One region of the Agarivorans sp. QJM3NY_25 genome, then DNA from elsewhere that is predicted to be linked to it. Evidence: predicted binding sites of a transcription regulator. Region 1 holds the regulator's gene; the other holds the start of a gene.
What was found. Region 1 encodes ArgR, which controls arginine synthesis, uptake and breakdown. Its sites were predicted from a motif close to ANTGAATANNTATTCANT; they were not measured.
Positions count from the first base shown of each region.

Region 2: a site for ArgR is predicted at 2,462-2,479, ahead of argC (N-acetyl-gamma-glutamyl-phosphate reductase). Genes of this name have one in related genera too.

Region 1 is NZ_CP194041.2:4,078,133-4,082,352, forward strand. Features, by position in the region: gene mdh (malate dehydrogenase) at 1-438, opposite strand, end outside; gene ACRRSW_RS18555 (transporter substrate-binding domain-containing protein) at 618-1,325, opposite strand; gene argR (transcriptional regulator ArgR) at 1,514-1,981, shown strand; gene ACRRSW_RS18565 (ABC transporter ATP-binding protein) at 2,005-3,057, opposite strand; gene ACRRSW_RS18570 (ABC transporter permease) at 3,073-4,220, opposite strand, start outside.
Region 2 is NZ_CP194041.2:519,703-523,922, forward strand. Features, by position in the region: gene ppc (phosphoenolpyruvate carboxylase) at 1-2,222, opposite strand, end outside; gene argC (N-acetyl-gamma-glutamyl-phosphate reductase) at 2,637-3,647, shown strand; gene argB (acetylglutamate kinase) at 3,656-4,220, shown strand, end outside.

The sequences.
Region 1 (4,220 bases):
CACCCCAAAAAGTTTACTCTTATTGTAAACACCCGCCTTTTTTAGTACTTCCGCGGCAATAGGCACAGTCGTATTGACAGGGTTGGTGATAATACCAATACACGCGCTTGGGCAAGTCGCGGCAACTTTTTCAATTAAATTTTTAACAATACCTGCATTAATGTTAAATAAATCAGAGCGATCCATTCCAGGTTTACGCGCCACACCCGCTGAAATTAATACAATGTCAGCACCTTCCAAGGCAGGTGTCGGGTCTTCTCCTGCAAATCCTTGTATTGCGACTTGAGTCGGGATATGGCTCAAATCAACCGCAACCCCAGGAGTAACAGGAGCGATATCATAAAGTGAAAGTTCAGAACCCGCAGGTAATTGAGTTTTTAATAGTAATGAAAGGGCTTGACCTATTCCGCCAGCGGCACCTAATACGGCTACTTTCATCCAACTTCTCCATGCTTTTTTATTGTGGTAGAGGGGTAATCTTTAAAGACACACACAAGATAGCGGAATCTATAAAGAAATACAATTTAGCAACATTTTTAAAGCAACTATAAAACACTAAAAGACCGACTCAATCACACTTTAACAACTCGTTTTAGACCTTGGTCTAACTGTATTTGCTACTTAAAATAAGCTTGGTAGATAGCCTGATACTCGCCATTACTTTTTAACACTTTCAATGCATCGTTAATTTTCTGGAGTAAACGCTGATCTTGTTTCGACACAGCAATACCTAAACCACTTGCTGGATAAGTTCTATCAGTTTGGAGCACATATTGTGGGTGTTTTACTAACCAATAATGCGCCGCAGCAGAATCCAGCAGCACAGCATCAATACGATCTTGCAGCAAATCCTGCAAAGCCAATTGATAACTAGGGTAAGAAATAGAGAATATGGCTTTACGTTGGCGACGCAAGAAACGCTGGAAACTGGAACCATTCTGTACTGCAACCACCGACTGAGATGTGAGCTTATACTCAGCTTTGGTAATATAGACTGCGATATTGTCAAAATAAGCGTGGCTAAAATTCACTAAACGCTGGCGAGGCTCAGTAATATCCAAGGCTGAAATCGCAAAATCATAGTGCCCGACCGCCACACTGCCCAATAGACTATCGAAGGGTTGGTGATAAAACTGACACTCTCTTTTCATCTGCATACAGAGGGCCTTCGCGAGATCGATATCAAAACCCACCAGCTGCTTATTTTGGTCAAACGACTCAAAAGGCGGATATGAAGCTTCGGTGACAACCCGTAATGGTAGCTCCTCTGCCTGAGCAAAATGTATCAATATTAAGGATAGAAATAACAAAAATTTGCAGCGCATAAGTGATTACTCATCATGTCTTTACAACTATGATAATGCAGCTTTGCTCACTCGAACAACTCATAGCGAGAACTTCACTACCGAATAGTGTGCCAAACTATGCATTTATATGCACAAAAGGGGAATAAAGTTGATATAAGAGTTAAAGTTGGCGACAATAACTGCGGATTTATAAGCTCGGATCACCGATGAAATATAGCGATAAACAAGAACAGTTAATAAAAGCCTTTAAATCACTGTTAAAAGAAGAACGATTTGGTTCGCAAGCTGAAATCGTTACCGCCTTGCAGGAGCAAGGTTTTGAAAACATTAACCAATCTAAAGTCTCACGAATGTTGAGCAAATTTGGGGCGGTTCGCACCCGCAATGCCAAGATGGAAATGGTTTACTGTTTACCTGCCGAATTGGGGGTCCCGACCGTTTCTAGCCAACTTAAAATCTTGGTTTTAGAAATGGACTTCAACGATGCACTAATTGTCATTCATACCAGCCCAGGGGCTGCACAATTAATTGCTCGCCTATTGGATTCTTTAGGTAAGGCCGAAGGGATCCTTGGCACCATTGCCGGAGACGATACCATTTTTATCACCCCTACCCGTCAAATTGACATTGCTGACGTATTTCAATCAGTCAAAGAACTATTCGAAATCAGTTAGCACCTAATGGCCCCTTCCCCAAACTAAGCTTTGGGGAAGACAAAAGCCGCTAAATGTTCCACCGATAACCAAACTTTAACCCCAGGTTCAGCCTGCCAATGATCGCGCATGCGAGCATGTAAAACCTGCTCTGGTAGCGCGGCTAATCGCAGCCTAAAATGGGTTTCGTTACCCATGGGATGAACTGAAATGATAGTTGCTTCAATCATCTCACTATTTTCGAGTTGATGAACCATGACATCTTTGGCCCGCACGATCACTTCAACTGCTTGCTCGTCGGCAAATTGCTCTGCCGCAAATGAGCCCAGAGCCGTCACCACTTTTCCTTGCCGCACCTTGGAGGAAAATCGATTACTCGGGCCAAATAAAGCGGCAACAAAAGCATTCTTTGGCTGATTGTAGAGTTGTTGTGGCGTGTCATCTTGAATGATTTTACCCTGCTCCATCACGACAATTCGATCGGCAATAAACATTGCCTCGAAAGGATCATGGGTGACCATTAACGCCGGCGTATCACTCTTCTTTAAAATATCGAGGGTTTCTTCTCGCACCTGTTGACGTAAATGCTCATCTAAGGCCGAGAATGGTTCGTCAAGTAGCAGCGTACTTGGCTCAGGAGCAAGCGCCCGAAGTAAGGCGACACGTTGCTGCTGACCTCCGGATAAAGTGTGTGGGAAGCGCTCCAGCAAACCGTTCATGCCCATGTTTGCTAAGCTATCTTGAACCCATTGACGTCGTTGCGGTAGGTCTTGACGAGTAGCGAAACCATATTCAATATTAGCGCGAACAGTCATGTGCGGAAAGAGCGCGTAGTCTTGGAACATCATGCCTATCGCACGTTGCTCAGGAGGCAGATGAATCCCTTTAGCGGGCGCTGCCACTAATTTTTGTTGCAAATAAAGCTCACCGCTTTGCAAACGTTCTAAACCTGCAATCAATCTTAGTAAGGTGGTTTTTCCACAACCTGATGGCCCAAGTAAGGCAACAATTTGGTGGCTATCCACCGTTAAACTAACATCTTTTAGTGCTTGCTGCTTACCGTAGTAATGATTAACTTGGCGTAACTCTATACTCATGGAGGCTAAACTTCCTTATCGACGAGGCTCTGATAAACCAATATTGCGACTCATGATGATCACCGGAATAATACCAGCCAGCAAAATGGTGAGTGCCGCCAAAGCACTCTGTTCTAACTGTTCTAATGAGGCTAAGTCCCACACTTGGGTGGACAAAGTATTAAAATTGAATGGTCTTAGAATAAGAGTGATGGGCAGTTCCTTCATGCTATCGACAAAAACCAACAACATCGCCGTCAGTAAGCTTGGTCTGAGCAAAGGGAAGTGAATACGCCATAAGGTTCTTCCCGAACGACTGCCTAATACCCGCGAAGCATCATCCATCTCAGGGGTGATTTTAGTCAAACTGGCATCTAGCGTTCGATAACTTAAGGCGATAAAACGCAAGGCGTAAGCCAATACCAATGCAGCACTGCTGCCAGTAAATATTAATCCAACCGGATGTTCCAGCCAGGCGATCATCAAACCATCGATGGCGTTGTCTAGTAAACCCAAAGGATAGAGGATCCCTACCGCTAATACCGCCCCCGGAATGGCATAACCTAGAGTCGCTAGTTCAGCTAAACTGCGCATCTTATGGCTTTTCGATAGGCGAACACCGTAAGCCAGCAGCAAACCTAAAGCCGTTGTAAACAACGCTGCCATGGCTGCTAAAGAAAAGCTATTCCAAGCATTACTTAAATATTGTTCCAGGCCAGCGTCAAGATTACCCAAAGCATAATGAATCAGCACCGTTACTGGTAATATAAAACCGAGACCGATTGGCAATACACACAGAAAGGTGGCGAGATAGGCTTTACTGCCAGTTAGCGGCTCAGCAAACATGGCAGTGGATTGGCCAGTCAATTTATAAAACTTGCCCGCATGCCGGCTATAACGCTCTAAAGCAAGTAAAATAATCGAAAAACTAACTAACATTAAAGCCAGTTGCGCTGCAGCAGACAAACTACTCATGTTAAGCCAGACATCGAAAATCCCTGCGGTCAATGTTGGCACCGCAAAAAACTCCACCGTGCCAAATTCATTAATAGTTTCCATCAATGCTAAGGTAACCCCGACAATAATCGCGGGTCTGGCTAAGGGCAAAGCGACTCTAAAAAAACTTTGCGTCTGGCTTTTACCCAAACAACGACTCATCTCATACAACTGCGCTGCTTGCTCAA
Region 2 (4,220 bases), 1.4 Mb from region 1:
TGATTAAATGCGGCGCCACTGCCTAGCCAAGCGGGTAACAATAGTCGATTCTGACTCCAAGAGAAAATCCATGGAATCGCCCGTAAGCTTTCTACGCCGCCATCTTGACGACGTTTCGCTGGACGGCTCCCTAAGGGAAGCTTGGCTAACTCTTGTTCAGGAGTCGCTGAACGGAAATAAGCAACAAAATCTTCTTCTCCCCAGACCACACCACGATAATTGTCACAAGAGGTTTCGGCAATTTGATCCATCACTAATCGCCATTCGTCTTTCGGCTCCATTGGTGGGACTAAGTTTGCCTCTAGAACAGCACTGGCATAGAGGTTCAAGCTATCTAAAGCGACTTTAGGTAAACCAAACTTAAAGCGGATCATTTCGCCTTGTTCGGTCACTCTAAGCCCACCTTTTAAAGATCCTGGTGGTTGGGATAGCAGTGCTGCATGGGCTGGAGCACCACCACGACCAATAGTACCACCACGACCATGGAATAAGGTCAGATTGACACCGTGACCTTCGCAAATGGAGACTAATGCTTCTTGAGCGCGATATTGAGCCCAAGAGGCTGCCAGCACCCCAGCATCTTTCGCAGAGTCGGAATAACCAATCATCACATGTTGTTGGCCCGAGATATAGCCGCGATACCAATCGACGGACAACAGTTTGCTCATGGTTGCTGGCGCATTATTTAAATCATCCAATGTTTCAAATAATGGAGCGACAGGTAGGCGGAATGGGCAACCAGCTTCTTGTAATAGCAGCTGTACGGCTAATACATCGGAGGGCTCACTAGCCATAGAAATAATGTATATACCTAAGGCTTCACGCTCTTGTTTGGCGATGATGGCACAGGTATCCAGCACTTCTTGCACCGACTCACTGGGTTCCCAATTTCGTGGGAACAATGGCCGCTTGGAGTTTAACTCTTGTAATAAAAAGTGTTGTTTGTCGGTTTCATTCCAATGCGCATAATCGCCCAAGCCCAAATAACGGCTCAGTTCTGAAAAAACTTCTTCGTGACGACCACTGTCTTGGCGAATATCCAAGCGCAATAAGTTGATGCCAAAGCAGGCGATACGACGTAATAGGTCGAGTAGAGTCCCATCGGCGATGATGCTCATGCCACAATCTTGTAGTGAGTAGTAACATAGCTCGAGCGGTTCCCGCAGCTGTTCGGTATTCACCACGATGTCGCGGGCTTCTGTATACTGACCTTTCAACTTCGCGGTAAGGTAGTCGTGGGTTTCTTGTAGTTCACTGCGCAATACTTTAAGTAGCGCACGATAAGGTTCGCTCTGAGTGCCAGTTTGCTCAAGCAAGGCTTGATTTGCATCGCTCATCGACAATTCACTGACTAGCTTCTGAATTTCCTTCAGGTATAAATCTACAGCGACCCAACGGCTTGAAAGTAATACTTCTTCAGTCACTTTTGCGGTGACAAAGGGGTTACCATCTCGGTCTCCGCCCATCCATGATGAAAACACCACAGGAGCGCTATCTAAAGCAAGACGCATGTCGAAGTGATTACTGAGTTTCTTATCTAATTGTCGAACAAATTCAGGAACAGCATGCCACAATGAGTTTTCAATTACGGCAAAGCCCCATTTGGCTTCGTCAACTGGGGTTGGGCGTAGCTTACGGATTTCGTCGGTGTGCCAAGCTTGATTAATCAGTTGCTCTAGGCGACCCATCAAATTATCCCGCTCTCGTTGCGGTAAGTCTAATTCTAACCAGTCGAGACAATCATTAATACTCACGTATTTATTGATTAGTGTTCGGCGAGTCACTTCGGTGGGGTGGGCCGTTAAGACTAATTCGATATTGAGTTGGGCAACTGCGTGATGAATTTCTGCTTCGCTAAGTTGCTCTTGTTTTAATTTTTGAAATACCAAATCGATGGGATCGGTGGTGCAGGTACTGCCTTCACAATTGCGAGAAATGGTATGGAATTGTTCGGCGATATTAGCCAGATTTAAAAATTGGCTAAAGGCGCGAGTTACAGGTAATAACTCATCGTCGCTTAAATTTCGTAATAGTTCTAATAGCTGCTCACGCGCTTGTTCATCATTGCTGCGTGACGCTTTTGCTAGCTGACGGATCGTTTCTACTTTCTCGAGGAAAGCCTCGCCCATATGGCTTTTGATCGTATTACCAAGTAGCTGTCCGAGTAAATTTACATTTCCTCGTAATGACGCATTGGTTTCCTGAGGCAAATTCTGGCTCATTCTTTTTCCTTTACTGTTGGCGTATGCTAGCGATTATTGAAATTAATTTACTAAATTACCCTATTCCTAGCCCAAAAACATACCTAAGACTGCGCTTATAGTCAAAGCACCTGTAATAAAATTACAGGTAACCTGAGTTCCTTTGAGGTGGATCAAGCGCTCAGGCCTATTGTGTATCTCATGGTCATCGGTAAATTTAGAGGATTAGCCACGATTTTAGTATTTTTTACAAACATTACAATAAATAAAAATGCATTATTATTGCATAACGAATTACTTGTGGTATGCTCCGCAATAATTGAAGCATAGCTTGGTTTAGCTTGTTTAAAATAATGATTTTTTATTAAACTTGTCAGCGGCGCTAAGCTTTGTCACAAATGAAAATATTACCAATGTGAAGGGAACGAAGACACGATGTTACAGGCTGCGATTATTGGAGCGAGTGGTTATACCGGAGCGGAGTTGGCAGGCTATGTGAGTCGCCATCCGCAGTTACAACTTGCAGGCTTATTTGTCTCCGAGCGAAGTCTCGATGCGGGTAAGTCTTTATCCAGTTTACATGGTCGATTACGCGGTATTGTTGATGCACCTGTTCAGCCTCTAATGGTGGCTGATATCGCCAGTACTTTTGCCAATGTTGACATTGTGTTGTTGGCAACCGCACATGAAGTTAGTCATGATTTGGCGCCGGCCTTTTTAGCTGCTGGTTGTCAGGTATTTGATCTCTCGGGTGCTTTTCGGGTGCAAGATGCCGAGTTTTATGAAACCTACTATGGTTTTACTCACCAATATCCCGAATTACTGGATAAAGCGGTCTATGGTTTAGCTGAATGGAATGCCGAGCAGATTAAACAAACTGATTTAGTCGCGGTGGCGGGGTGTTATCCTACGGCTTCTTTAACGGCCTTAAAACCTTTGGCGGCGGCGGGTTTGATTGCTGATAATAGTAAAGCGGTAATTAACGCAACCAGTGGTGTGAGTGGCGCTGGGCGCAAAGCGTCTTTAAATAGTAGCTTCTGCGAGGTGAGCCTAAGTCCTTATGGTGTATTTAAGCATCGTCACCAACCGGAAATCGCCACGCATCTCGGTCATCCGGTGATCTTCACGCCACATCTTGGCAATTTTAAGCGCGGTATCTTAGCGACGATTAATGTCATTTTAAAACCGGGAACTACACCAGAGCAGGTGAATGAAGCTTATCAACAAGCTTATGCGGGGCAACAAATTGTGCGTTTATTAGCAGACGAATGGCCATCGATTACTAAAGTAGAATATACGCCATTTATCGATTTGGCTTGGCAACAGCAGGGCGATGATCTGATTGTGGTTTCTGCGGAAGATAACTTGTTGAAGGGGGCCGCTAGTCAGGCTATTCAGTGCCTCAATATTCGCAATGGCTTTGCCGCCACAACGGCATTAGTTTAAGGTTCTGTATGAAAACTTTAGTGATTAAATTAGGTGGTGCGGTATTGAATAATTCCCACGCCTTAGATAATTTATTTGCCGCTTTAGAGGCAGTTTCTCAGCCTATTGTTTTAGTACACGGTGGTGGCGTAGTTGTCGAAGACGTATTGGCGAAAACCGGCTTTGTCTCAGAAAAACTTGATGGTTTGCGGATTACGCCTAAAGAGCAAATCCCCTATGTGGTGGGTGCTTTAGCGGGTACTAGTAATAAATTGCTATTAGCGCGAGCACTGAAGTCTGGACTGTCAGCGGTTGGTTTGTGTTTAAGTGATGCAGGCTCTTGTCGGGTGACAGCAATGGATCCGCGTTTAGGGCATGTAGGCGAAGCCTCAGCTGCGAACCCGGCGTTACTGAACAGTTTAATTGAGCTGGGCCATGTCCCTGTGATTAGTTCGATAGGGATTGGAAGTGATGGTGAATTATATAATGTCAATGCAGATCAAGCGGCCTTAGCGGTGTGTCAATTACTTCAAGGGCAGTTGGTGTTATTGTCTGATGTTGCAGGTGTATTAGACCAAAATAAGCAGTTAATTG